DNA from 2 places in the Metasolibacillus sp. FSL H7-0170 genome. Region 1 is predicted to be linked to the other one. Evidence: a T-box and tRNA genes for the amino acid it is inferred to sense, from the RefSeq annotation. Region 1 holds a T-box; the other holds one or more tRNA genes.
What was found. The T-box of region 1 lies ahead of tyrS (tyrosine--tRNA ligase). A T-box ahead of a tRNA ligase gene usually reads a tRNA of that ligase, here a tRNA-Tyr.

Region 1 (15,039 bases):
CAACGAAAGGTGTTTTTATTTGTCTCATTTTTTTAGGTCAGTGCACTATAAGGCTAAGTGGATTTTTTCATTCGACCGAAAAACAATCATTTATTCACTCATTGAGTGGCACATATCCTACTTTTTCAACTAACCCTTGCCCTTGAGGTGATAAAATCCATTCAATAAGCCTCGCTGTATTGTCATTTGACGTATTTGTTGTTATTGCATAAAATTCCGATGTAATTGGATATGTGTTATTGCGGATATTGTCCTTTGTCGGTGCGATTCCTTCAATTGATAATAATTTGATTTGGTCGTTTTGCACCATTTCTGTTGAATAGTAGCGGAATGTATAACCAAGCGCATTTTTATAATTTTTATATTGTGCGACTTGTTGAATAATGCCCCCCATTCCCGAAACAATATCCTCTCTCGGGGCTTCCATAATCGGTGTATCTTCCATTAAATATTGCAGTGCCGTTTGAGAACCGCTATCTTCAGGTCGTTGAAAGGCACGAATTTTTTCGTTAGCTCCTCCTATTTGTGACCAATTCGTAATCTCTCCTGCATAAATACCGCGAACTTGCTCTAATGTTAAGCTATTAATTGGGTTATTTTTATGTACAAAAAAGACAAATGCTTCTTTGCCAATCGGTGTCATATTTAATTCAACATTCTTTTGCTGCGCTATCTTTAGCTGGCGCTCAGACGGCGCAGCAGCAAAAATGACATCCACTTTGCCATTAATTACATTATTATAGGCATCAGGTGTTTTATTAACCATTACTGTTTTTTTGAAGTAATCTGCGTTTTCTGGATATGTAGCTTGTACAAATGCTGTATACAATGGATATAGCGCCGTTGCACCATCTATTTTTGGCATTTTGCCATCCAAAGTTAACGTTGACACCTCGCCTAATTTTGTAATTTGATTATTTTCGGTGAAGGGATGGTACACCCATATATCTACCTCACTATCCACTGTAGCTAGCTGGCTTTCATAATATGTTTGCCCAGCTAAAACAGTTGGTACAATCATAATCCCTAACATAATAAACGCCGTTATTTGCTTGCGCCTTTTCGTTTTGAAGAATTGCAAAATTCTTAATATGAGTAAAATATAAACTACGAGAACAGCAGCAACTAAAAGCCATACATAGCTTTGATGCAGGAAGAACATCGTTAAAAATAATAATGGCGCGCCAAAAATAATATACCTATTGTTAGCAATACGATACTCCCTATTTTCTCCATCATTTTCCTCCCCCTTTTTAACATAAACGATAAAGTGAACCTTCAATCAGTGGGGGTTTTCTTCATCCCCCACTGATTGGTAGTTTCACCAATCGGGTTTTTACAGGCTGTTGAATCCCCCACTTAAACATCTTGATTTTATCTGTTGTTTTGAAGTGGGGGTCTTACAGCCTGTTAATACGGGATAAAAAAAGAAAAAGTGTTCCAATAATTTTTTTGTATTTATAACTAGAAAGTTAACTTCATTTTCAAATATACTTCTACAGCTTTTCTTGGTTTGTGTTTAGGGTACTTCTTGAAATCTTTTGGTGGAACAAAATAAAAGCGCATGAATCAGATTTTTCAATTTGAGTTCATGCGCCTTTCTTATTTTTTAATTAAATTTCACCATATGGTATTTCTTTTTACCACGGCGAATAATGGAAAAAGCGTCTTCTAAACGGTCTTTAGCATCTACTGTATATTCTAAATCCGTCACCTTTTCACCGTTGATGCTGATGGCACCATTTGTTACATCTTCACGCGCTTGACGCTTTGATGGGGAAACACCTGCATCGACAAGCATTTCAACAATGTTTTTATCTTCTTTCGCCATTTCAATAGAAGGAACATCTTTAAAAGCATCTTTCATTTCTTCTGCAGATAAAGCTTTTAAATCTCCAGAGAATAGTGCTGCTGTAATACGCTGTGCAGTATCAAGTGCCTCTTGGCCGTGAATTAAGCGCGTCATTTCTTCTGCTAATGCCTTTTGTGCTTTGCGTAAATGTGGTTCTTGCTCAACACTTGTTTGTAATACCTCGATTTCTTCACGTGATAGGAATGTAAAGATTTTCAAGTATTTAATAACATCTGCATCACCAGTGTTAATCCAGAATTGGTAGAATTCATATGGGCTCGTTTTTTCAGCGTCTAACCATACTGCGCCACCTGCTGTTTTACCGAATTTCGTGCCATCAGCCTTTGTTACTAATGGAATTGTAAAACCGAATGCTTTTGCATTGTCATCATGCGTTTTACGTATGACTTCTAAGCCTGTTGTAATATTGCCCCACTGATCCGAGCCACCGATTTGGATGCGTACATTATGGTTGTCGTATAAATGATTAAAATCAATTCCTTGAATGATTGTGTACGTAAATTCTGTAAATGAAATACCTGTATCTAAACGTGAAGAAATCGTATCCTTTGCTAGCATGTAGTTGACATTCAATAGCTTCCCAAAATCACGTAAAAACTCGATTGTACTCATTTTTCCAATCCAATCGTGATTGTTGACAAGCTTTGCTGTATTTTCTGCGCTAGAATTAAAGTCAAAAATGCGCTCTAATTGTTTTTTAATGCCCTGTACATTTCGGTCAATTTGCTCTACTGTTTGCAATTGGCGCTCCTCTGAACGTCCAGATGGGTCCCCTACCATTCCTGTTGCACCACCAACTAGCAATACCGGCTTATGACCAGCTTGTTGGAAGCGGCGAAGCGTTAATAATGGTACGATATGGCCGATGTGCATCGAATCAGCCGTTGGGTCAACCCCACAGTATAATGATACGGACTGCTCATTTAATAGCTTTTCCATACCTTCTGCGTCTGTTTGCTGGTATAACAAACCACGCCAATTTAAGTCTTCAATTAGTTTGTTTGTCATGTTGTGTCCTCCTCTTTTTTTACGCATAGAAACAAAAAAGTCCCTACACGCACTATGCATGCAGGGACGCTATCGTAAAAATAACGCGGTACCACCCAGCTTGAAGAGCATTACTCTTCCTCTCATCCGTCTTAACGCGACGTCAACGTCCAAGCTCCAAGAACGTAATTCATGTTATACATTATGACTAGCTCTCACCACACGCTAGCTCTCTTGACAGGGAATGATAACACTACTGCAATCTCTTCAATACTTGAAAAACTATACAGTCTATTTTACCTAAACAGCGTCTATTGTCAATAACTATATTTTAGCTGTAGAAAAAATGTGCTATAATCAATTACGCATTAGCGTAATTGCGGTTGGATTTTTCCGAGTTCATGAAGGAAACAAAGCTAAAATCCATGACATCCGCTGGAGACTTTGAGTCAACATGATGTTGGTCACTCAGTTATTAGCACCAAAATGTGGTGTTCTTTCGACTGAGTTCCTCTAATTCAGTAAGAGCCCTACTCCTTTGGTTTAACTGAATCGAGGTAAATGAGTTTAGGAGGTCGTTTCATTGAAAGAATGGTTGACACAAATAAATAACAAATTAGAAGCTCTAGCAAACAAATCTTGGATGCGTGCGTTCCGCATTACAGGTGGCGTTATTTGGAATTTATCATTATTAATTCTTATATTAGTAGCAACTTTAACTGTATTTGCTGGGGCAGTTGGTGCGGGATATTTCGCATCACTCGTAAAAGAAGAGCCTTTGCGTTCTAAGGAAAATATGCGTGAGCTTATTTTCAATTACGAGGAAACGAGTGAAATTTACTTTGCGGACAATATTTATATTGGCAAGCTACGTACAGATTTAGAGCGTCGTGAAACCTCTCTAAAGGATGTTTCGCCCATTGTAATTGATGCTGTTCTTGCAACAGAGGACGAGTACTTCCGTGAGCATAATGGTATCGTCCCAAAAGCTGTCCTGCGTGGGTTGCTACAAGACTTTACAAATTCGGCTACTCAAACAGGTGGCTCGACATTAACACAGCAATTAATAAAAAATCAAATATTAACAAATGAAGTATCTTATGAACGTAAAGCAAAAGAAATATTGTTAGCATTACGACTTGAAAAATTTATGACAAAGCAAGAAATATTGGAGGCCTATTTGAATATTATCCCCTATGGGCGTAATGCTTCAGGTCGCAATATAGCTGGAATCGAAACAGCAGCGGACGGTATATTTGGCATTAAAGCTTCTGAGCTTTCTTTACCACAAGCTGCGTATATCGCGGGAATACCGCAAGCACCGTATGCCCATACACCTTTTACACAAAAAGGGCAATTAAAAACAGAGGAAGCTTTAAAGCCCGGCATTGACCGGATGAAAACGGTTCTATACCGTATGAAGGAAGCTGGCTACATTTCAGAAAATGAATATCAAGAAGCTATCGTCTACGATATTACGCAAGATTTTAGAAAACCTGAATCACGCCCTGAAGACCGCTACCCATGGTTAACATACGAGCTTGAAAACCGTGCGAAAAAAATTATTGCGGATATGTTAGCTGAGCAGGATGGCATTGATCCAAAGCGCTTGCAAGAAGAATCACAGTTGCTTGAAAAATATATGATTTTAGCAGACCGTGATGTGCGCTCAAAAGGCTATCGCATCTATTCTACAATTAATCAGCAAATGTATGACGCAATGAAAGCAGCAGCCGAGAATTTCCAATACTACGGTCATACGTATACAGCAACGACGATAGATAGTGAAACTGGAGAAGAAATAACAGTTGAAATGCCTGTGCAAGTTGGAAGTGTTGTTATCGAGAACAAGACAGGACGTATTTTAAGCTTTGTTGGCGGGCGTGATTTTAATATTGAGGCACTAAATCATGCTACACAGGCATATCGTTCAAATGGTTCAACAATGAAGCCACTTTTAGCATATGGTCCGGCTATTGAGTATGGAAAAATTGGTGCAGGTAGCCCTGTTGTCGATGTGAAATTTAAGCGTAGCTATGACGGCTATAGCCCTTCGAACTATCTTGAAAATGAAGAAAGAGGAATAATGCCTGCACGTGAGGCCTTAGCTCATTCTCAAAACTTAACAGCGCTTCGCTTATATGATGATATTTTACCAAATCGACCTGCTGAATATTTAGCTAAAATGGGCTTTTCTCGCTTAACCGAGGGCGATTATGTCAATTTAGCAACAGCTATCGGTGGATTAACGAATGGGACAACAGTTGAAGAAAATACAAATGCATTTGCTACACTTGCAAATGGCGGTCAATTTATTGATGCTTATATGATTGAGAAAATTGTTGATTTAGATGGCAATATTATTTATCAGCATGAGGTAGAGCCAGTTGAAGTATTTACACCTGAAACTTCCTACATTGTTACAGATATGCTGCGTGATGTACTTGATTATGGTACAGGTATGCGTGCAAAGAGCACATTAAAATTCTCTTCTGATTTTGCAGCAAAAACAGGTACAACACAGGATTATAAGGATGTTTGGTTAGTTGGCTATAATCCTAATATTTCTTTAGGTGTGTGGATGGGCTATGACCAGCCTAGATCATTATATACATTCAATAACACTTACTATCAGCCAAGTACCCGTGTGAATTTACTATGGGCTTCGTTGATGAATACTATTTACGATATCGACCCTGAATTTATCGGAACGAAAGAAAAATTTGAAAAGCCTGCAAATGTTGTTAGCGCATCGTTTTGTGGAATTTCAGGCTTAGCACCTTCTGAAGCTTGTTCAAGTGCTGGGCTAGTGCGCTCCGATTTATTTAATCGCAATGTATTTGTACCTTCCATTCCAGATGACAGCTTAGTTTCTTCTGCATCTGTCAATATTGATGGTAAATCATACAGTGCTCTCCCTTCTACCCCTGCTGAATTCGTTACAATGGGGGGCGTCGGCTTAAACGAGGAGTTTGTTAAACGCATGCTTGGCTCTTTAGGTGGAGATCCTGCAAAGCTCTTACCTAACAATTCTTCCTTAAGCTCAACTGTCGTTACAGGGGCAGCATTTGAAGCGGATGAAGAGGCACCAGCATCTGTTATTGTTACACTTGATGGCAATACATTAGTATGGTCGAAGTCGGCATCAAATGATGTTATCGGCTATCGAGTCTATTCGACAGAAGGTCAGCTTATTGCGACGAATGGCTTTGAACAAGGGCGTCGGGCTCAAATTGCCATCGGAGCTAACTATTATGTTGTTGCAGTAGATATTACAGGGCGTCAATCTGAGCCTTCAAACATTATCGAAACTGCCGCTCCACCACCTGAAATCGATGAGCCAAATACAGATGAAGACAATGAACCGCCCGTACCAGAGGAGCCACCGACAGGGGACCCTGAAGACAATGGGGAAGAACAAGAGGAATAAGCACAACAATAAGGCTGTCTGAAAAAGAATCTCTTTTCAGGCAGCCTTAGCTTATCTATTAAGTATTCGCTAAAAAACACTGCTCCTTCAGCAGTCACAATAAATTGTCATTATCCTTTTCGCCAAGGGCGTACTTTAAAGCCTATTCCCTTGGAATTTTATTTGGAAAGTAATTTAGATTTTTTAAACAGCTCGGCTCTAATTGCATAATATTTGTTGTAAAATAGCAACTGCTTCATCCATTTCCGACTCACTTACTGTCAATGGTGGTAATAAACGAATGACTTTTGTGCCTGCCTGTACAACGAGCAAGCCTGCCTGCTCCAATTGAGTAACATAGCTCGCTACATCTTCACCACCGCAGTAAATACCAAGCATTAAGCCTTTTCCTTGAATTGTGAACTTTTTGTCATTTAATGCCTGCTGTAGCCTCGCCTGCAAATAGGCTGATTTATCCTGCACTTGCTGTAAAAAAGCCTCGTTAAAAACATGCTCTACGACTGTTTGTGCAACTGCCACGGCTAACGGGTTACCACCGAATGTTGTACCGTGTGTTCCTGCATTAAATGTTTCAAATAATTCTGCCGTACCTAGTATGCCGCCAATTGGAAAGCCGCCTCCTAAACCTTTAGCCATCGACACAATATGTGGTTTTAATGCCGTTTGCTCAAACGCAAAGCGCGTCCCTGTACGACCAATTCCTGTTTGTACCTCATCGACAATTAATAAAATACTATGCGCTTCACAAATTTTTTGTATAGCTTCTGCAAACTCTGGCGTCACCTCATTAATGCCACCCTCACCTTGAATCGGCTCTAACATAATCGCTGCCACTGTTTCATCAATAGCGGCTTCAAGTGCCACCACATCATTAAATGGCAATGTCGTAAACTGTTCAACTAAAGGACCAAAGCCATTTCGCACTTTATCCTGTCCTGTTGCCGACATCGCACCAAATGTACGCCCATGAAATGATTGCTCAAAAACAATAATATGATGCTTCCCTGTATGTTTACGCGCAAGCTTAATCGCCGCCTCATTAGCCTCTGCCCCACTATTACAGAAAAAGGCATACGTTAATGGCAAATCCTGAACTAATGTTGCAGCAAGCTTCTCCTGCCCCTTGCTCTCAAAAAGATTGCTAATATGCCATAGCTTCTCACTCTGCTCCTGCAAAGTTTGCACAAGCGCTGGATGAGCATGGCCAAGCGAACAAACAGCAATCCCACTTGTAAAGTCTAGATAACGCTTCCCACTATCGTCATACACGATTGTTCCTTGCCCTTTAACAATATGAATCTGTCGTCTTGCATAATTTTGAAATAATGCACTCATCCTACAGCCATCTCCTTTAAATTGAATTGTGCGAGAATTGTGTGAGTGCCTGGCACCCAACAATTGTTGTGCCTGTTAATGTATCATCTACAATTTGAACAGACGGAATGCCTGCTGCCAAACAAGCAAGCGCTCCTTGTACTTTCGGAATCATTCCACCGTAAATATGTTCATCAGCAATCCATTTTTCAATTGCTGATTTTGTCACTTGCTGCTGATATTGCCCTTCAATTCGGATGCCGGCGACATCTGTGACAAGAAGTAAACTTTCTGCTTCTATAGCGAGAGCCACTTCGCTTGCTACTGTATCACCGTTAATATTTAATGCCTGACCATCTGTTGTTGTCCCAATGCAAGCAATAACTGGGACAATATTTGTGTTTAAAATAGTATTTAATAGCTTCGTATTTACCTTTTTAATTTGCCCTACATAGCCGTAGATTGCCTCATCTAAAAATGTACTTTCTAATAACTGACCATCAAAGCCGCTTAATCCGATTGCCTCAATTCCTGCTCTATTTAATTCGTGTACGAGAAGTGGGTTTACTTGCCCAATTAATGTTGTTTTCACTAAATCGATTGCTTCTGCTGTAGTAACCCGTATGCCATGTAACACATGGGATGCTACTTGATGAGCAGCTAATGTGCGGTTAATTGCTGGCCCTCCACCATGTGTAATAATAACGCGATAGCCCTCTCGTTGAAGTGCCTGTATTTTTTGAAAAAAGGCGCTGTTCAAGCCTTCTATTGCACTGCCTCCCAGTTTAATGACAATATTACGAGCGATATGATGCGTTGATTTGAACGTAGTCATATGTTAAATCACACCCCCAAGCAAAGCCATGTCCATCACCCTCGCCTAAAGAAACGAAAATTTTCACTTCATGCTGCTTTAGTATTGTAATAAGCTGTTCCTCCGAAAATGCAATTGGTTCACCATTTTCGACCATTGTTACGCCCCCGATTTGAATCGTAATTTTCTCAGGGTCGACCGTTGCACCGCTATAGCCAACTGCCGCAATAATACGTCCCCAATTGGCATCACAGCCAAAGACAGCCGTTTTCACAAGTGGTGAGCCTACAACTGATTTTGCAATTTTACGTGCCTCCGCATCATTCATTGCGCCGACTACTTCAACTTCGATTAATTTTGTCGCCCCTTCACCATCGCGAGCTATCGATTTTGCTAAATCCTCTGCTACCGCTTGCAGTGCAGTATAAAAATTTGCCCACTCTGGATGCTCTGGCGTTAAGGCTGTATTACCAGCTAAACCATTTGCCATGACGACAACCATATCATTTGTTGATGTATCACCATCTACTGTAATTGAATTAAAGGTACAATCTGTAATTTGTAATAGCGCCTTTTGCAGCTCATTTGATTGTATGTTGGCATCTGTCGTAATAAAACCTAGCATCGTTGCCATATTTGGCTCAATCATCCCAGAGCCCTTTGCTGTACCAGAAACAACAATTTCTTTGCCATCAATTGTCGTTACATAGGTTGTATTTTTCATCACTGTATCCGTCGTTAAAATGGCCTGTGCAAAATCAATGCTGCTCTCTAAATCATCATTAGGTACTAGCATGGCAACACCCTTTTTCAACGGCTCCATTTTCATTATTTCTCCAATAACCCCTGTAGATGCTACCCCAACTAAGCTAGTGTCGATATTTAATTTTTCTGCAGCCAATTTTTGCATTTCATAGGCATCCGCTATCCCTTGCTTGCCTGTACAAGCATTGGCATTGCCTGAATTAATTAGCATTGCCTGCATTTTTTGCGTGCTATAAACAACCTCCTTCGTTACCTTTAATGGAGCCGCCTGCACAGCATTCGTCGTAAAAACTGCTGCAACACTTGCCGGTACCTTACTTACAAGTAATGCTAAATCCTTTTTCTTATGCTTTAAACCACAATGCACCCCCGCCGCTGTAAAGCCTTTTGGAGATACGATATTTTTTCCAGATAATTTTTTCAATTCAATAATAGCTGTCATTTATTTTCCTCCTTAAATGAATAATGGTACTGTTTGTAAACCCATCGTTTGTGGTAAGTTCATTTGTATATTCATATTTTGAATTGCTTGCCCTGCCGCACCCTTGACTAAATTATCAATGACGCCGACAATCGTTGCTCGATTTGTGCGCTTATCTAATTGCACATACACATCACAGTAATTTGAGCCTTTCACACGATTTGTACCAATCATTGAGGCTTCTTTAATCACGCGTACAAATGGGTGTTTCGCATATGCAGCTTGCAAACAATCGAGCAGTTGTGCCTGCGTAACGCAAGGCTGTACAGCGGCATATGATGTTGTTAAAATACCGCGCGTCATTGGTACTAAATGAGTATTAAATGAAATTTTTGTCTGCACATTTGCAAACATTGCAATCGCTTGCTCGATTTCTGGAATATGCTGATGCTCGTTAATTTTATAAATTGAGAAATTTTCATTTGTTTCACTAAAATGTGTTGCCTGTGTAGGCTTATTACCAGCACCTGATACACTGCTTTTCGCATCGATAACTAAAAAGCTCGGGTCAATTAAATTTTCTTTTATTAATGGCAATAGTGATAATAAAACTGCTGTCGGATAACAGCCGGGATTGGCAATTAAATGTCCCTCAGCAATTTTTGACTCATTCCATTCTGCTAATCCATAAACACTTTGCTCGATTGCCTCCTGCGGTGCAGGCGTTTTTTTATACCATTGCTCAAAGCTCGCTCGATTCTTTAAACGAAAATCACCTGACAAATCAATAAATTTTGGTCCCTGTTGCAATAATGGCGGTAATAAACTAGTCGTTACCCCTGATGGTGTACTTGTAAAAATAACGTCTAAATTTTGCAAAGCTCCTTCAGCGATTTTTTGTAATGGCTGGTCTTCAATTCCTTCTAAATGAGAAAACTTTGTTGAAAAAATGGTTCCTTCTTCTGATGAAGTGAATAATTCAATTTTCTCTACTTCCGGGTGATTATGTAAAAAGCGAATTAACTCAAGTCCTCCATATCCTGTAGCACCGATAATTCCAACTTTCATTGCCGTCCCTCCAAATATAAGATAGCATTAGTATAAATATGTATAATTATTTAGTCAACTGAATTTTTATTTATTTTCTAAAAAATTAATTTTTTAATTGTCCGTACGTCGAAAAAAGGGCTAGCACAACTTTTAAATGCCCGTTGTACGGATGATAAACAAAATCTCCTTATAAATTAGTTTGTTGCGAATTATCAACGGGATTACAATATTAGGAATTAGGCTATTATGAAAGAAATTACTTTCTGGACAGCCCCTTCCATCTTCCCTTTTCCCTAAATTCTTTTGTATAATAAGGATTAGAATAATTAGGTGGTGTATAAATGGAGCATAAAAAAACCTTTTTTAGCACTGCAATGGAGACGAGGCATGGGATTGTACATGTAGAAGGCCCTGTACATCCTGAGCAATTAGCTCGTTACGCATTTCATGATGATTTAGTTTCATTCCGCCCTGCCCCGCAACAGCACAAAGCCTTAATTGGTATCGCTTCATTAGAGGAGGGACGCATTATAATCGTTCGCAATGGCGAACTTGTTGTTGGCTATGTCACATATTTATACCCAGACCCTATCGAGCGTTGGGCGGAGGATAAAATCGAAAATATGATTGAGCTTGGTGCAATAGAAGTCATTCCAGATTATCGCAGTACAGGTGTAGGAAAAAAACTGTTAGAAATATCGTTTGCGGATGAGGCAATGGAAGACTATCTTGTTATTACAACTGAATATTATTGGCATTGGGATTTAAAAGGGACAGGACTAAACGTCTGGGAATATCGCAAAATGATGGAGCGTATGATGAGTTCTGTAGGTTTTGAATATTTTGCGACAGACGACCCAGAAATCGCATCACATCCAGCAAACTGTCTAATGGGGCGCGTTGGTAAGCATGTCAATGCAGAGACGATGGAACGCTTTGATCGTCTACGTTTTAAAAGGCGTTTTTTGTATTAAAAATCAAGCAAAGGGGATTGCAAAATGATTGTAGAAGAAATGATGCAAGTTAATGTGCACACACTACTCCCTACAAATACAGTTGGAGAGGCTGCACAGTTAATGCATGAACATGACATACGCCATATACCGATTGTCAATACACAAAAGGAAGTCGTTGGAATTATAACAGAGCATGATGTTAAGCACGCTTTTCTTGATGAGCTGAATGAGCAAGAAAAAACCGTCATTAAAAATACACCTTTAATGAATATGATGATTAAAAATCCAATTGTTGGCCATCCATTAGATTTAGTTGAAGAGGTAGCCTTAACTTTTTATGAATCTAAAATTAGCTGTTTACCAATTGTCTCAGGTGGTAAATTAGTCGGACTTGTTACAACAACAGACCTTTTATACACTTACATTGAATTAACTGGTGCACATAAGCCAAGTTCTAAAATCGATATTCGCGTTTCCGATAAAGCTGGTGTGCTACATGATATTTCTAAAATATTTATGCAACATAAAGTGAATGTGTTAAGCGTGCTTATCCATCCTGATGCTACAAACGACGAAAACCGAATTGTGAGCGTCCGATTACAAGTTATCAATCCATTAGCAATTATTCAAGATTTACGTAAGCAAGGCTTTCATGTTTTGTGGCCAAATGTACCAGGGATACAAGTATGAAAAATGCACTTTTTGTCTATTCACCTGACCAGCTTGGCTATAAATTTTCGGACACCCATCCGTTTAACCACAAACGCTTACTATTAACAATGGATTTACTAAAACAAATCGGCGCTTTAAAAGATGAAGATATTATTCCAGCACGCATGGCTACAGAAGAGGAAATTGCCCTTGCACACGATGAAAAATATATTGATATTGTAAAGAGGGCTGGACATGGTCAGCTCACAGCTAAACAAGGTGAAAGCTTCGGCATCGGCACAGAAGATACACCAATTTTTCCAAATATGCATGAAGCAAGTGCATTGCTCGTTGGTGGTACTTTACAAGCTGTAGACGCTGTGCTGCAAGGTCGGGCACGCCATGCACTAAATTTAGGCGGCGGGCTTCACCATGGCTTTTACGGACGAGCTTCGGGCTTTTGCATTTATAATGATAGCAGTGTAGCCATTCGTTACATACAGAAAAAGTACGGCTTGCGTGTATTATATGTCGATACAGATGCCCATCACGGTGATGGGGTGCAATGGTCTTTTTACGATGACCCAAATGTATGTACATTGTCTATTCATGAAACAGGACGCTATTTATTTCCCGGTACAGGTAATGTGACCGAGCGCGGAAACGGGCAAGGCTACGGCACATCCTTTAACTTTCCAATTGATGCTTTCACAGAGGATGAAAGCTTTTTAATGATTTATGAACAAGCGATGCGCAAAGTGTTTGAGCATTTTAAACCTGATGTTGTACTAACGCAAAATGGTGCTGATGCTCATTATCTCGACCCATTAACACATTTATATGGCACGATGAAAATTTACAAGGAAATTCCAAAACTTGCTCATCAATTAGCGCATGAATATTGCGATGGTAGGTGGATTGCAGTTGGTGGTGGCGGCTACGATATTTGGCGTGTTGTACCCCGCGCTTGGTCACTAATTTGGACAGAAATGAACGATTTAGCTTGCCCTACTGGTCCATTGCCGAAAAACTGGCTGGAGCATTGGCAGCAGGAAGCACCAAATGAGCTTATCCCAACTTGGGAAGACCCTACCGACCTATATGACCCGATTCCGCGCAAAGCAGAAATTGAGGAAAAAAATGCACAAATGCTACAAAAAGCATTACATATTTTGCATAAATAAAAAATAGCTGTTGGAAAAACATGCTTACGCACAGGATTTTCCGACAGCTATTCCATTTTTATTAAAGTATAGATTTACGCTCTTTTAAAATCAAATAAATGCTCAAAAATCATTATTTATTTACCATTTAAAACGATGGCAAATTTAATGAGACGGAGTTGTCCGAAAAGTCCATTTTGTTTTGACACCGCATTGAAATCAATGTTCCCTTTTACTGAAGGATAACACTGCTAAAGCCAATGTTCATCCCATTTTTAAAAGAGGCGTTCTCTGCTTATATGAATCAACATTTTGCGAAACATCATCGCTACTGTCCAAAATTCCGGCTATGCACGGCTTTTTGGACAGCCCCCTCCATTTTTAACGCTTCGTTGAGCTACGAATTTCCATATGATATGGTAAAACAACTGTTTGCTCTGCCACTTCTTCTTTATTCATAATTTTCGTTAAAAGTCGCATTGCTACAGCACCAATATCATAAAGTGGTAAGGCAACACTCGATAGCTGTGGACGTACCATGCGGGCTAACTTGGAGTTTTCAAAGCTAATGACTTCGATATCATTTGGCACTTGCTTGCCAGCATCTTGTGCCGCATGAATAATGCCGATTGCTAATTCATCGCTGCCTGCAAAATAAGCAGTCGGAGGTACTGCAATAGCTGTTAACTCTTCATATGCAGCGATGCCATCATCATATATGCTATCCCCCGCAATAATGAGCTGCTCATCTAGCTCAATATTGGCATCTTGCAATGCCTGCTTATAAGCAGCTAGTTTATATATACCATTAATCGTATAATCCAATGGACCTGAAACAAATGAGATACGCTTATGTCCATTTTTCAACAAAATATTAACAGCTTCATATGCTGCCTCATAATAATCAATATTGACAGAGGCAGCCTCCTGCTGTTCATCAACAGAGCCTGCTAAAACAATCGGTACTGGAGAGGCTTTGATTGCTTGTTGAATGCTACTCGATACTTTATCGGTCATCATTACAACGCCATCTACCTGCTTGCTTAACATCGTATCAAGCAATTCCAGCTCCTTGTCCTCCTTTTGGTCTGAATTCGATAAAATAATATTATAGCTATACATTGTCGCAATATCTTCAATGCCTCGTGCTAATTCTGCATAAATTGTATTTGAAATATCCGGAATAATCACGCCTACTGTTGTTGTTTTTTTACTAGCCAAGCCACGTGCCACCGCATTTGGCCGGTATTCTAGCCGCTCGATTACTTCCAATACTTTTTTTCTAGTGGCAGGCTTCACATTCTGGTTGCCATTCACAACACGCGATACTGTAGCCATTGATACATTGGCCTCGCGCGCTACATCATAAATTGTTACTGTCACTATACTCGCCTCCAGTCGTCTTCTCTCAACTTATCTTCTATTTCCCATTAACAAGATAAACAAGTAAAAATACATTTTAGTTTTATAAAAAATGCTTTTGTCTTTCTGAATATCCCTTAATCAATGATGCCTCGGCTAACTTTAGTCCAAATTTTTTCGGGCTGTTTGGTGGACGTTAACCTAAAGCCTTCACGTCCTATGACCGTGGTTAATTGATTTGCATCACGCAGGG
Region 2 (15,039 bases), 1.2 Mb from region 1:
CTTCGGTTTTAGTTGTTCCGAATTTAAAACTTGCTTTAATCCATCGATGTAATAGTGAAGCGGGCGACCGCCGACAATTCGAACGCCTTTATTTTCTTCATTCATCATAATAACCGTAGGAAAGCCTCCAGCACCTAAGCTTCTAGTAAGAGCAAAATCCTCATTCAATAATTGCTGACCAACCGGTAGCTCAGCTTCATTGACAATAGCCTCTCCATTAAGCCCAAGTTTATTTATGATTTCTGTTAAAACAGATGAATCTGAAATGTTTTGATTAAATGCAAAAAGCGCTTCCCTTGCGCGGCGTAAAAATTCAAATGCCACCGCATCGTTATGCTGCTTTTGGATAATTTTAAAGACACGAGAAGGTGGGTAAGATGATTGAACAGGATTATCAACCATTAAACTGCCATCAATAGGCATTCTCGAAAATTCTCCAACCTCTCTCCAGTGACCAGCAACGTCCGCTGGTTTGTAAATACCGTTTGCAGGGTCGATTGGTCCATCATGCCATTTTTCTAGCAAGCCGCCCATAACTGTATGGAGGTTAAAATAATGACCATATTGCTCTACAAAACGACGGAGCTCAGGTTCGATTGCCCAGCAATGGGAGCAAATTGGGTCAGTTACATAATAAAGATTAATCGATTTTTGTGGTTGATTAAAATCAATCACCTCGATTTCCTCTTCACCAGCTACACCGCAGACACCTGTTTTTAAATCACACACTATATTGTTTTTCAATTCATTTTACCTCCTCTATAAGAATTGGGGCTGTCCGAAAAGTACATTTTGTTTTGCCACCGCATTGAAATAAATGTTTTCATCGCTTCACTTTTACTGAAAGCTAACACTGCTAAAGCCAATGTTCATCCCATTTTTAAAAGAGGCGCTTTCTGTTTATATGAATCAACATTTTGTGAAACATCATTGCTACTGTCCAAAATGCCGGCTATGCACGGCTTTTTGGATAGCCTCATAAATCGTTTTCAATGCAGTAGACCAGGCGACAATTTCATTAAACATAGCTTGAACAGTTGCTTCATGAAATGGTGCTAGTTTATAAGCAAAATGTATTATTTGTCTTACAATTGGATTGTAGGTCATAATTAAAATGAGCAACACCAATAGTTCTATGAATTTGTCGTTTATACAACATATTAAAGAAATTGTTTAAAAAAGGAGTGATAAAAATGACTCAAGCAAAGGCGGACCCTCGAGTTTTACGCACCCGCAAATTAATTATTGATTCTTTCATTGAGCTTTCAGGAAAAAAAGAATTTAAAGACATTACTATAAAAGATATAACAGCGGAAGCAATGATTAATCGCGCTACTTTTTATTATCATTTCGAGGATATATATGACCTATTAGAGAAGGTGCTCTCGGAAGTGCTGTTAGTTAATTTAGATTACGACTTTTATAAGAGGAATGAATTAAATGAAGAGGTTTTTGTCAATATCTTTCAAGCGATAACAAATTTCCAAAAATCATTATCGAATCGTTGCCATCGAGGTTACGAGGATACGATTGCGCGTATCATTCGAGAGCAACTTGAAATTATTTTCTACAAAATGTTAGTAAGACAACAAACAAAGAAAGAGACTGAAGCATTAAAAATTACAGCTGTTATCTTGAGCTGGGGCATTTATGGTGCATCGGTAGAATGGAGAAGAGTCGATGAAAATGTATCACCAGAAGAATTTATAAAATCAGCTATTCCGTATATACTTTCAGGGATTGATTTTGGTACTACAAACTAAAAGAACGCATATGCACGTCCATTTTTGCGTATAGTAAGTCAAAGGTGGTGTGCATATGAAGCGTTGGTTAGCGCTGATTGTTATTATGTTTAGCTGTATGATGATTGTCGTTTATGAAACAAGTGCCTCCGATAAGCGCTTTTTTTTGCCGGAGCCATTAGGTGGGGTGAAAATAGTGCTTGATGCAGGGCATGGAGGTATTGATGGTGGCGCTTCTAAAGGTGATGTTATTGAAAAGGATATTACGCTAGCTATTACTGAAAGAGTTGCTCGTCAATTGAAACGATTAGGGGCCGAGGTAGTGATGACTCGTACGACAGACGAGGATGTACTAGCTGAGCATGCACCGAACGAGCAATTCTCGACATTGCGTGAGCGTAAAAAGCAAGATATCTTTTTGCGAGAAACAATTGTTCAAGAGCAACAGCCGGATTTATTCATTACCATTCACGCTAATGCAATTCCGAACAGTAAATGGCGCGGTGCACAAGTGTTTTATCATAAGGAAGGCGATGCCAATAGTGAGCTTTTAGCAAAAACAATTCAAGAGTCTATCCGGGAGCATCTACAAAATACAGACCGAGAGGCATTATCGATTAAAGAAATTTATTTATTAAAAAAGGCGCAAGTGCCAGCAGTACTAGTGGAAACGGGCTTTTTAAGCAATGATGAGGAGAGAGCATTATTGACCGACCCGGGCTACCAAGAAAAAATGGCACTGGCCATTGCTCGCGGCATTGAGAACTATTATTTCATGGAACTCCAATAGCTATATTGCGACGAGGGGTGTGTTATACTACTAGGTGGATATAAAAATAGGGGAGTGTTTTACGAAATGAACGAACAACAAGTCAGAGAACTGTTGGGACAACTACAAGATCCTTTTTTACATAAAACATTAGCGGAAACGAATGGCATTGTAAATGTTAACATTAAAGAAGAAAAAGGCCATGTTAGTGTAAAAATCGCAATTGCGAAAACAAATACACCTGAACAAATGACGCTACAAATGAAAATTGTTGAAGTGTTAAAGGAAAATGGGGCACAATCTGTAGGTATTCGATTCGAAGAACTGTCAACTGAAGCTTTAGAGGTATTTCGCGGGCAAGCTACGGAAGCGCAGGCTCAAGATATTTTATCGCCATTATCCACTGTACAATTTATTTCTATTGCCTCTGGTAAGGGTGGTGTAGGTAAATCGACAGTGTCGGTAAATATGGCTGTAGCATTAGCGCGTCTTGGTAAAAAAGTAGGGCTGATTGATGCCGATATTTATGGCTTCAGTGTGCCAGACATGATGGGTATTGGGGAAATGCCTGTTGTTAAGGAAAACCGTATTTATCCTGTAGAACGTATGGGCGTTAAAGTGATTTCAATGGGCTTCTTCGTTGAAAATAATGCACCAATTGTATGGCGTGGTCCAATGCTTGGGAAAGTGTTAGATCAATTTTTCCGCGATGTAGAGTGGGGAGATATAGATTACCTACTATTAGATTTACCGCCAGGGACAGGGGACGTGGCGTTAGACATTCACCAGATGCTGCCGTCTTCAAAAGAAATTGTTGTAACGACACCACATCCAACAGCAGCGTTTGTCGCGGCACGAGCAGGCGCAATGGCACTGCAAACAAATCATGAAATTTTGGGTGTTATTGAGAATATGGCGTGGTATGAATCGAAAACAGGTGAAAAAGAGTTTGTCTTTGGACGTGGTGGAGGTCCGAAATTAGCAGATGAGCTACGCACGCAATTACTAGGTCAAATTCCATTAGGACAACCTGATTGGACGGAGGCAGATTTTGCTCCTTCTATTTATGCAGAGGATCATCCAACAGGACAAATTTATTTAGAAATTGCTCGTCAAATGGTCGATAAATTAAAAAAATAAGTAGAGGGCTGTCTGAAAAGGGGAATAACTTCAGACAGCCCATATTAATTTATTTTATACAAAAGGGAAGCGTGATGTACTTTGGTAGATGTTACTCCTGGCTCTTGTCTTGGTCTTTCTCTTTAGTATCTTTAGACTCCTTAGACTCACCCGAATCGGATCCACCTGAATCGGACCCTCCCGAAGAGCTGCTCGCTTCACCACTTTGCATAATTAATTGCTGCCATTTAGATTGCAGGAGAGGGTTATCAATCGTATCCATTACAATCTGTTCCATCTGTTTCCGAAGTGGGGCGCTTTTTAAAATAGTCTCAAGCTGCTTTTGCATTTCTGCTTGTCCAAAAAATGACTGTAAATCTTCCTGATAGGAGGCGTCCTTTATTAGCCCTTTTAAAATAGCCTCTTGCTGTTCCTGCATACTTTTAGCAATTGCTTCTTTAAATTTTGGATCCTGAAACGTCTTTTTCCAAAAATCTTCAGCTTCTTGGGATAATAAAGTTTGCTCTGTAGCTTGCTTTACTTCATCGCTGTCGAGTATTAGTAGCTCCCGAAACTTCGGATCCTCTAGTATTTGGCGGATTGCCTTTTTCCCGTCCTCAGTTTGAATAGAGTCAACCATAATTTTTTTCACTTCATCGTATGACAATGTAGCCGATTTTGATTCAGTACATCCAGCGAGTAAAATTAAAGAAAAAATAATAATTCCGATACGATACATCATTTATCCTTCCTTTCGTCTTAGTTCAGCAGAAAAACCTCGTTTTACGGAGCGAAAAACAAATTTTTTTATTTCATTTAACTTCTTTCGGTAATGTTTACTGCGACGAGTAACTGCATGAGTGCAGGTTTTGTACCGATAGCAAGATGACAGGTATAGAAGGTATTTCTCCTCTATAGGCGTCGATAAAAATGCCTTCGTTAGGCTTGTTTAAAGAAACTCACTTTAAGACCACCGTGTTCTGCGGTAACGACGAATCGTATGGATCTAATCTCTGTCGGATGTGACAGATTTTAAAAGGATTTCTTTGCAAGCCTGGAAAAACTGAATGCAATTACGCCACGGCATAATTAATTTAGGGCCTTAAATGTAATAAATTTTAAAAATGCCTTCGTGTTTAAGCTTTGAATAGCCAATTAAAAGTAAATGAGCGCATTATTAGTTGCGATGCTCTTTCATTTATTGTTCACATTTTTACGAATAATATGTATTGGACTTATGTGTGTATTAGCTTTTTTATGTCGTCATTGTTAAAATGAGAATGGAGAATATAAATTGGGGGACATTATGTCGTGACAATACGTAATTGGATTAAGTTTTTCCTTATGTCGCTATTAATTGGAGGCGGCGTAACAGCTATATCAAGTCTTTTTATACGTTGGGATTTTTTCCAACCATATTTAGTGGCTGGAGAATTTGGTGAGTTCATTGCTGCCCTTGCTTGGATGGTTTTATTGGGCTTCACAATGAGTGTTATTGCGCAAGCTGGCTATTTCGCTTATTTAACATTACATCAAGTAGGTGTCAATATTTTCCGTACGTTAACGCTATGGAACTGGGTACAAATGCTATTAATTCTAGTTGTCTTAATCGATTTAATCATTTTCCGTTTTGCACCGGGAGCAGAAACGGCTAAAGATTGGCTATTTTACATTGGTTTACTATTAGTTTTAGTATTCGGTGCAGTTGCAACAGCTGTTCAGAAAGTAAAAATGACTGGTAAAAAGCATATATTAATTCCTTCTGTTTTTTTCATGATTGTTATTACATCATTAGAGTGGATTATTGCATTAATGGGACGTCAGGATAATATCAACACATATGTCGCATTATTATTATTCCCATTAGTTGCAGTTAATGCATACCAACTGTTAATGCTACCTAAGTATAATGCTAAGTCTGAGGAAGATCGTAAAAATTTAGAGGAGCGCCGTAAAGCACGCAAGCAAGCTGCTCAAAATTAAACAATAGGCTGTCCCAAAAGATATTTCTTTTCGGACAACCTTTGTCGCTACTATATAGTTGCTAAAAAGCTTTTGTACCTACTGTTTCGCTTTCGGCACAGAAACAACTGTGCCTGTTGGTACAAAATAATGTTACCCGTTGCAAAAGGGCGTGTCTCAAATGACTTTTCAGACATGCCCTTTTTGCTTCTTATAACTATGCTGAGGATAGATGGGTATGAATGCACATCCTTTATTGAGGGAATCTTTTTGTTTTTAACTGATAGCCAAATACATTTTCCTCTATAGAAACGACAGGGCTTTGTTGCATAAATAAAGTGAGTTGTTCAAAGTTAATTATTGAATTTGCATGTATAGGGACGGACATAATTAAACCATCCTCAAGAGGAAGATCTTTGTGCCAAAGAGCAGTTGGTATGAGCATATTGATTCGTCGGTTAAATATAAGCTTCTTCAAATCTTCTGGAAATACATAATCCTTCGTCATAAACCACAGTGGCTCTTTCCCTAAGGACTTTTTATAAACTGTAATTTCTTCTTCTAAAATTTTTTCGTTTGTATAATCTGTACTATTATGACCGAGAAGCGCGGTCGGTATACGTTTGTCCTTGATTATTTCAATCATTGCAGGCGAGCGTTCAATCCAAGCACTGTCGAGTAGCAATAAAGGGTAAGGCGCCTTCAGATTTTCAAGCCATGTGTCAAAGCCTTCATGAGAAAAAGTGACCTCAAGCATTAAGGTTTGCCCGTAATGCCCTTTTGAAATAACGGTAGGTTCATTCGTTGCATTAAATGTGGGTAAAATAGTGGTAATTTGTTTTTGATAAAATACTAGAATCAAAAATGCTAAAGCTAGTAATAGCAATATTTTTCGCATTTCTTAACCTCCTTTATTTAAAATTATTTTTTGTGCAAAATAGTTTTCTATAAAAAAGTTATGAAAAGGTGTTGACTTTCATGAATGAAAGGTGATATTATGATTAAGTCGCTAAGAGATGACGCGACAATGCAACAAAAATGAACCTTGAAAACTGAACAAGCAAGACGTGAATGAATAAAGTTTCATTGAATAGATGAAACACAATTTTGGACATCGAATGAAGATGCCAGCAAATGTTTTAATGTATCGAAAGCGAAGCGACAGATACAAATTTGAGCTTACTCAAATTCTTTTTATGGAGAGTTTGATCCTGGCTCAGGACGAACGCTGGCGGCGTGCCTAATACATGCAAGTCGAGCGGGCGTTATTTTGGTGCTTGCACCGAAGTAACGCTAGCGGCGGACGGGTGAGTAACACGTGGGCAACCTGCCCTGTAGATGGGGATAACTCCGGGAAACCGGGGCTAATACCGAATAATACTTTGAAACCCATGTTTTAAAGTTGAAAGATGGTTCTGCTATCGCTACAGGATGGGCCCGCGGCGCATTAGCTAGTTGGTGAGGTAATGGCTCACCAAGGCAACGATGCGTAGCCGACCTGAGAGGGTGATCGGCCACACTGGGACTGAGACACGGCCCAGACTCCTACGGGAGGCAGCAGTAGGGAATCTTCCACAATGGGCGAAAGCCTGATGGAGCAACGCCGCGTGAGTGAAGAAGGTTTTCGGATCGTAAAACTCTGTTGTAAGGGAAGAACAAGTGCCGTAGTAACTGGCGGCACCTTGACGGTACCTTATTAGAAAGCCACGGCTAACTACGTGCCAGCAGCCGCGGTAATACGTAGGTGGCAAGCGTTGTCCGGAATTATTGGGCGTAAAGCGCGCGCAGGCGGTTTTTTAAGTCTGATGTGAAAGCCCCCGGCTCAACCGGGGAAGGTCATTGGAAACTGGGGAACTTGAGTGCAGAAGAGGAAAGTGGAATTCCAAGTGTAGCGGTGAAATGCGTAGAGATTTGGAGGAACACCAGTGGCGAAGGCGACTTTCTGGTCTGTAACTGACGCTGAGGCGCGAAAGCGTGGGGAGCAAACAGGATTAGATACCCTGGTAGTCCACGCCGTAAACGATGAGTGCTAAGTGTTAGGGGGTTTCCGCCCCTTAGTGCTGCAGCTAACGCATTAAGCACTCCGCCTGGGGAGTACGGTCGCAAGACTGAAACTCAAAGGAATTGACGGGGGCCCGCACAAGCGGTGGAGCATGTGGTTTAATTCGAAGCAACGCGAAGAACCTTACCAGGTCTTGACATCCCGTTGCCCACTATGGAGACATGGTTTTCCCTTCGGGGACAACGGTGACAGGTGGTGCATGGTTGTCGTCAGCTCGTGTCGTGAGATGTTGGGTTAAGTCCCGCAACGAGCGCAACCCTTGATCTTAGTTGCCATCATTCAGTTGGGCACTCTAAGGTGACTGCCGGTGACAAACCGGAGGAAGGTGGGGATGACGTCAAATCATCATGCCCCTTATGACCTGGGCTACACACGTGCTACAATGGACGGTACAACCGGTTGCCAACCCGCGAGGGGGAGCTAATCCGATAAAACCGTTCTCAGTTCGGATTGTAGGCTGCAACTCGCCTACATGAAGCCGGAATCGCTAGTAATCGCGGATCAGCATGCCGCGGTGAATACGTTCCCGGGCCTTGTACACACCGCCCGTCACACCACGAGAGTTTGTAACACCCGAAGTCGGTGAGGTAACCTTTTGGAGCCAGCCGCCGAAGGTGGGATAGATGATTGGGGTGAAGTCGTAACAAGGTAGCCGTATCGGAAGGTGCGGCTGGATCACCTCCTTTCTAAGGATATTTTCGGAATATCTCCTACGGAGATAACATTCACGGATTGCTGTTCAGTTTTGAAGGTTCATCAATGGATGAATACTTCTTATTGTGCTCCTGCGGTTACTCGTCGCAAATACGCGAGGAAGCAAATACAGGTAGCCTATTTGTTCTTTGAAAACTGGATAAAACGACATTGAAAGTAACAAGTTTTAAATAGATCAAGTAATTGATCGTGTAAGTTCTTAAATCTTATTTCTTTTATGAGATAAGTTGTAACTAACATGAAGGTTTCAAGACACGAGTAGGACAAGGAAGCGATTGAGCGATAGAAGGAGCGTACTTAAGTACGTGACTGACAGAGTGAATGAAGTTGACGCAGTCATACGATGTGTATTGAAAGCCGAAAATGAAGGTTTCGAGATACGAGCAAGCCAAGGAAGCAGATTGAGTGAATGAAGGAGCGTACCTCTGTACGTGACTGAATGAGCGAAAGTAGCTGACGCAGGATGGCGATGTATATCGAAAGCTGAAGGTTAAGTTATTAAGGGCGCACGGTGGATGCCTTGGCACTAGGAGTCGATGAAGGACGGCACTAACACCGATATGCCTCGGGGAGCTGTAAGTAAGCTTTGATCCGGGGATTTCCGAATGGGGAAACCCACTATGTTTAATAGCATAGTATCCATACGTGAATTCATAGCGTATGGAAGACAGACGCAGGGAACTGAAACATCTAAGTACCTGCAGGAAGAGAAAGAAAATTCGATTCCCTGAGTAGCGGCGAGCGAAACGGGAAAAGCCCAAACCAAAGAGCTTGCTCTTTGGGGTTGTAGGACACTCTATACGGAGTTACAAAGGAATGAAGTAGATGAAGCGACTTGGAAAGGTCCGCCAGAGCAGGTAAAAGCCCTGTAGTCGAAAGTTCATTCCCTCCAGAGTGGATCCTGAGTACGGCGGAACACGTGAAATTCCGTCGGAATCCGGGAGGACCATCTCCCAAGGCTAAATACTCCCTAGTGACCGATAGTGAACCAGTACCGTGAGGGAAAGGTGAAAAGCACCCCGGGAGGGGAGTGAAAGAGAACCTGAAACCGTGTGCCTACAAGTAGTTAGAGCCCGTTAATGGGTGATAGCGTGCCTTTTGTAGAATGAACCGGCGAGTTACGATAACGTGCAAGGTTAAGCTGAGAAAGCGGAGCCGCAGCGAAAGCGAGTCTGAATAGGGCGAAGGAGTACGTTGTCGTAGACCCGAAACCAGGTGATCTACCCATGGCCAGGGTGAAGGTAAGGTAACACTTACTGGAGGCCCGAACCCACGTACGTTGAAAAGTGCGGGGATGAGCTGTGGGTAGCGGAGAAATTCCAATCGAACCTGGAGATAGCTGGTTCTCTCCGAAATAGCTTTAGGGCTAGCCTCGTGATTGAGAATACCGGAGGTAGAGCACTGTTTGGACTAGGGGGGCATCTCGCTTTACCGAATTCAGACAAACTCCGAATGCCGGATATTTATACACGGGAGTCAGACTGCGAGTGATAAGATCCGTAGTCAAGAGGGAAACAGCCCAGACCACCAGCTAAGGTCCCAAAGTAATCGTTAAGTGGAAAAGGATGTGGCGTTGCTTAGACAACCAGGATGTTGGCTTAGAAGCAGCCATCATTTAAAGAGTGCGTAATAGCTCACTGGTCGAGTGACACTGCGCCGAAAATGTATCGGGGCTAAACGATTCACCGAAGCTGTGGATTGACATCTACGATGTCAGTGGTAGGAGAGCGTTCTAAGTGCGTTGAAGTCAGACCGGAAGGACTGGTGGAGCGCTTAGAAGTGAGAATGCCGGTATGAGTAGCGAAAGATAGGTGAGAATCCTGTCCACCGTATGACTAAGGTTTCCTGAGGAAGGCTCGTCCGCTCAGGGTTAGTCGGGACCTAAGCCGAGGCCGATAGGCGTAGGCGATGGATAACAGGTTGATATTCCTGTACTACCTCCCCACCGTTTGAGCAATGGGGGGACGCAGGAGGGTAGGGTAAGCAGAGCGTTGGTTGTCTCTGTTCAAGCAGTAAGGCGTGTGTGTAGGCAAATCCGCACACTCTAACGCCAAGCTGTGATGACGAGTCCGTATGGACGAAGTTCCTGATCTCACACTGCCAAGAAAAGCCTCTAGCGAGGTGGGAGGTACCCGTACCGCAAACCGACACAGGTAGTCGAGGAGAGAATCCTAAGGTGTGCGAGAGAACTCTCGTTAAGGAACTCGGCAAAATGACCCCGTAACTTCGGGAGAAGGGGTGCTCTTGAGCGTGCAAGCGCATGAGAGCCGCAGTGAATAGGCCCAGGCGACTGTTTAGCAAAAACACAGGTCTCTGCAAAACCGTAAGGTGACGTATAGGGGCTGACGCCTGCCCGGTGCTGGAAGGTTAAGAGGAGTGGTTAGCGCAAGCGAAGCTATGAATTGAAGCCCCAGTAAACGGCGGCCGTAACTATAACGGTCCTAAGGTAGCGAAATTCCTTGTCGGGTAAGTTCCGACCCGCACGAAAGGCGTAACGATCTGGGCACTGTCTCAACGAGAGACTCGGTGAAATTATAGTACCTGTGAAGATGCAGGTTACCCGCGACAGGACGGAAAGACCCCGTGGAGCTTTACTGTAGCTTGATATTGAATTTTGGTACAACTTGTACAGGATAGGTAGGAGCCAGAGATCTCGGAGCGCCAGCTTCGAAGGAGGCGTCGGTGGGATACTACCCTGGTTGTATTGAAATTCTAACCCGTGCCCCTTAGCGGGGTAGGAGACAGTGTCAGGCGGACAGTTTGACTGGGGCGGTCGCCTCCTAAAAGGTAACGGAGGCGCCCAAAGGTTCCCTCAGAATGGTTGGAAATCATTCGTAGAGTGTAAAGGCACAAGGGAGCTTGACTGCGAGACCTACAAGTCGAGCAGGGTCGAAAGACGGGCTTAGTGATCCGGTGGTTCCGCATGGAAGGGCCATCGCTCAACGGATAAAAGCTACCCCGGGGATAACAGGCTTATCTCCCCCAAGAGTCCACATCGACGGGGAGGTTTGGCACCTCGATGTCGGCTCATCGCATCCTGGGGCTGTAGTCGGTCCCAAGGGTTGGGCTGTTCGCCCATTAAAGCGGTACGCGAGCTGGGTTCAGAACGTCGTGAGACAGTTCGGTCCCTATCCGTCGTGGGCGTAGGAAATTTGAGAGGAGCTGTCCTTAGTACGAGAGGACCGGGATGGACATACCGCTGGTGTACCAGTTGTCGTGCCAACGGCATCGCTGGGTAGCTATGTATGGACGGGATAAGTGCTGAAAGCATCTAAGCATGAAGCCCCCCTCAAGATGAGATTTCCCATTACGCAAGTAAGTAAGATCCCTCAAAGACGATGAGGTAGATAGGTTCGAGGTGGAAGTGTGGCGACACATGGAGCTGACGAATACTAATCGATCGAGGACTTAACCACAATTAAAACTTGTTTCAATGTTCGTTTATCCAGTTTTGAAAGAACAAACACTTTCTAAAAATAAGGATTTCAAGATACAAGCTAATCGAGGAAACAAAAGAGCGCTTGAAGGAATGTACTAAAGTATATGATTGAATGAGCGAATGCAGTTGACGAAGAGTAGCGCAGTAGATTGGAAGCCGAGTAAGGAACGTCTACTAAAAGCACCACATCCTGTGGTAACGTAGACGCCAGTACATCCATGTGCAAGTGAAGTAATGATGGCAAAGAGGTCACACCCGTTCCCATACCGAACACGGAAGTTAAGCTCTTTAGCGCCGATGGTAGTTGGGGGCTTCCCCCTGTGAGAGTAGGACATTGCTTCGCGCAAAAAGTCGCTGCTGATAATTAATCAGTAGTGGCTTTTTTTATCTTGATTTAGTAGTTAGCTGAAGCGTAATTGATAGCGCAAACATATCGATAATATGAGTAAATAGTGAATTAAATCGAAAGTTTTAATTATTTGAAAAAAGCACTTGTAATAATTAAAATGATTGTTATAATAATAAATGTACTAAGTAGCTTATACAAAGTGCATAAATGAATATTAGCGTTCCGAAGTAGCTCAGTGGTAGAGCAACCGGCTGTTAACCGGTTGGTCGCAGGTTCGAGCCCTGCCTTCGGAGCCATTTTTTTTGCCTATTAATTGAAATGAAAAAATTATAGTAGCATTATTTTTAGAGGTAGAATTAACAGGTCCACTATTAGTTTTAATCCGAATTTTCCTTGATTAGCTAAACGAAGTAGATTAATCTAAAATCAGTGTTACATATCGTTGTTTACTTAGCAAAGTGTCAAACTTCAATAAAGTTTAAAATAAGTAAAACAAGCATTTAGCTCCTAACAATGAAAAAACCCTAATTTTTAATTTGAGGCTTTCACTAAAAAAGAATTTGCAAATTAGGATGAAAATTTATCGAAAAGGCTTGTACAAATCTAAAAAACATGGTATTATAATTCTTGTCTTGTTTGAGATATTTTAACTGGCCCGTTGGTCAAGTGGTTAAGACACCGCCCTTTCACGGCGGTAACACGGGTTCGAATCCCGTACGGGTCACCATTTAAAAATAAATAATTGTAACACTCATATATGGAGGATTAGCTCAGCTGGGAGAGCACCTGCCTTACAAGCAGGGGGTCGGCGGTTCGAACCCGTCATCCTCCACCATTCAAGTGTTATGTCGGTGGGGTAGCGAAGTGGCTAAACGCGGCGGACTGTAAATCCGCTCCTTAGGGTTCGGCGGTTCGAATCCGTCCCCCACCACCATCTTTGAAAATGATTGGGGTATAGCCAAGCGGTAAGGCAACGGATTTTGATTCCGTCATGCCTAGGTTCGAATCCTAGTACCCCAGCCATTTTTTTGTTTTTTCTTGAGCCATTAGCTCAGTCGGTAGAGCATCTGACTTTTAATCAGAGGGTCGAAGGTTCGAGTCCTTCATGGCTCATTATTAACAGGGGCTATTTGAAAAGATTATATCTTTTCAAATAGCCCCTGTTTTTTATATTAATATCTTCAAAACATTGCTCCTATGGTAATTATAATGGTTCTATAATATTTGGGTTCTATAATATTTGTTGGGGTGTACACACAATTTGGATAAAAAAAGACACGTACTCACCGATTTTTTTTATACTTGAATTGTTGAGAAACAAGTAAGAGAAAGGTGAGACGTGCATATGAATTTTATCATGAATATCCCTGGATTAAAAGGAGTTATTATCGAGAAGGTGGAGGAGCTTGGAGAGCGGACTTGCCTTTATGTGTCTCTCCCTAAAAAACCTCATCGCTGCCCGAACTGCGGGGAAACTACACAGAAAGTCCATGATTACCGCATGCAGAAAGTCAAGCATTTGAAGTGGTTTGAACGGTTGACTTGCCTGTTTTACAGACGGCGCCGTTATGCGTGTTCTTGCGGAAAAAGGTTCTCTGAACACGCTCCATTTGTGGAAAGGTATCAGCGCTTCACAAAGGAATGGAATCAGGTGGCACAGGTGCGCTCCGTGAAAGCCAAGACGTTTAAAGAAGCCGGTGAGGTTCTCGGCGCCTCTAGTTCCACCATCATCCGCCGCTTTCAGTCAGCCGCAAAAACGCAGATGGCAGAAGGCGTGCGCCTGCCGAAAGCGATTGCGATTGATGAATATAAAGGGGATACAGACGAAGGAAAATTCCAACTGATCATTGCGGATGCAAAAACTCGGGAGCCGCTTGATATCCTACCCAACCGGCGGAAAGAAACGATTCAGGACTATCTGCGCCAATATGGTCAGGACGTGGAGCTGGTGGTGATGGACATGAATCCAAGCTTCAAAGCAGCAGTCAAAAAAGCATTGAGTCGGCCCGTCATCATTGCAGACCGGTTCCACTATTGCCGGTACATCTACTGGGCGTTGGATGAGGTACGGCGAAAAGTGCAGAAGGAATGGCACGCATATGACCGGAAGAAGTGTAAGCGGATGCGTCATGTGCTCTATAAACGGGCATCTAAACTGACCCGAAAAGAACGCTGGTATGTGAACCGTTATTTGGGGATGTCTGAAGAATTACGGCAGGCATACGAACTGAAAGAAGCTTATTGCGAATGGTTTGACTGGGCTAAAACAGCAGAAAATGTAGTAGAAGTAAAAAGGCGGTTAGAAGTATTTTATCAGGAAGTGGAAACGAAGCAGATTCATGCGTTTTTAAAGGCCATTAAAACTTTTAGAAACTGGCAGGTAGAGATCTTGAACAGTTTTAACTTCCCTTATTCCAATGGATTTTTAGAAGGCATTAACAACAGAACAAAAGTGATGAAACGCAACGCATATGGCTTTCGGCGTTTCGATCACTTCAAAGCAAAAATCTTATTAAACATTCGGTATAAAAATATCGGGGTTCATTTGGGGTGACGTGAATTTTACCTCACCCCAACATTTGACGTTGAACCATTATAATAAGGCGTAGTTTATCTTTTAAAGAAGAATAAAAAATAATATGTTAAACTAAAGATTGATGAATATTGCTTACTTAGAAATAGAGATTGAGGTTGTAGAGGTGAAATAGTTATCGTATCGTCAAAAGATGTTGCAAAATTAGCTGGTGTGTCACAGACGACGGTTTCCCGGGTTTTGAATACACCTGAACAAGTAAAGGCCTCAACGGTTGATAAGGTGTTGAAGGCGATTGAACAATTAAATTATATTCCTAACGAACAGGCAAGATTGCTTGTGACTAGTCG

Region 2: it encodes a tRNA-Tyr, which carries the amino acid that the T-box ahead of tyrS (tyrosine--tRNA ligase) is inferred to sense. The anticodon was not compared.

Annotation. Positions count from the first base shown of each region.
Region 1 is NZ_CP151964.1:3,866,942-3,881,980, reverse strand. Features, by position in the region: gene MHH70_RS18200 (substrate-binding domain-containing protein) at 95-1,282, opposite strand; gene tyrS (tyrosine--tRNA ligase) at 1,610-2,881, opposite strand; T-box leader at 2,941-3,140, opposite strand; gene MHH70_RS18190 (transglycosylase domain-containing protein) at 3,444-6,290, shown strand; gene MHH70_RS18185 (acetylornithine transaminase) at 6,489-7,625, opposite strand; gene argB (acetylglutamate kinase) at 7,642-8,439, opposite strand; gene argJ (bifunctional ornithine acetyltransferase/N-acetylglutamate synthase) at 8,402-9,625, opposite strand; gene argC (N-acetyl-gamma-glutamyl-phosphate reductase) at 9,638-10,672, opposite strand; gene MHH70_RS18165 (GNAT family N-acetyltransferase) at 10,996-11,628, shown strand; gene MHH70_RS18160 (CBS and ACT domain-containing protein) at 11,653-12,300, shown strand; gene MHH70_RS18155 (acetoin utilization protein AcuC) at 12,297-13,445, shown strand; gene ccpA (catabolite control protein A) at 13,806-14,807, opposite strand.
Region 2 is NZ_CP151964.1:2,688,347-2,703,385, forward strand. Features, by position in the region: gene MHH70_RS12690 (DsbA family protein) at 1-744, opposite strand, end outside; gene MHH70_RS12695 (TetR/AcrR family transcriptional regulator) at 1,194-1,763, shown strand; gene MHH70_RS12700 (N-acetylmuramoyl-L-alanine amidase) at 1,819-2,532, shown strand; gene MHH70_RS12705 (Mrp/NBP35 family ATP-binding protein) at 2,599-3,651, shown strand; gene gerD (spore germination lipoprotein GerD) at 3,743-4,372, opposite strand; gene MHH70_RS12715 (KinB-signaling pathway activation protein) at 4,942-5,613, shown strand; gene MHH70_RS12720 (hypothetical protein) at 5,846-6,490, opposite strand; rRNA gene MHH70_RS12725 (16S ribosomal RNA) at 6,786-8,340, shown strand; rRNA gene MHH70_RS12730 (23S ribosomal RNA) at 8,857-11,784, shown strand; rRNA gene rrf (5S ribosomal RNA) at 12,035-12,150, shown strand; tRNA gene MHH70_RS12740 (tRNA-Asn) at 12,378-12,452, shown strand; tRNA gene MHH70_RS12745 (tRNA-Glu) at 12,809-12,883, shown strand; tRNA gene MHH70_RS12750 (tRNA-Val) at 12,916-12,991, shown strand; tRNA gene MHH70_RS12755 (tRNA-Tyr) at 13,007-13,090, shown strand; tRNA gene MHH70_RS12760 (tRNA-Gln) at 13,105-13,179, shown strand; tRNA gene MHH70_RS12765 (tRNA-Lys) at 13,197-13,269, shown strand; gene MHH70_RS12770 (ISL3 family transposase) at 13,496-14,710, shown strand; gene MHH70_RS12775 (LacI family DNA-binding transcriptional regulator) at 14,867-15,039, shown strand, end outside.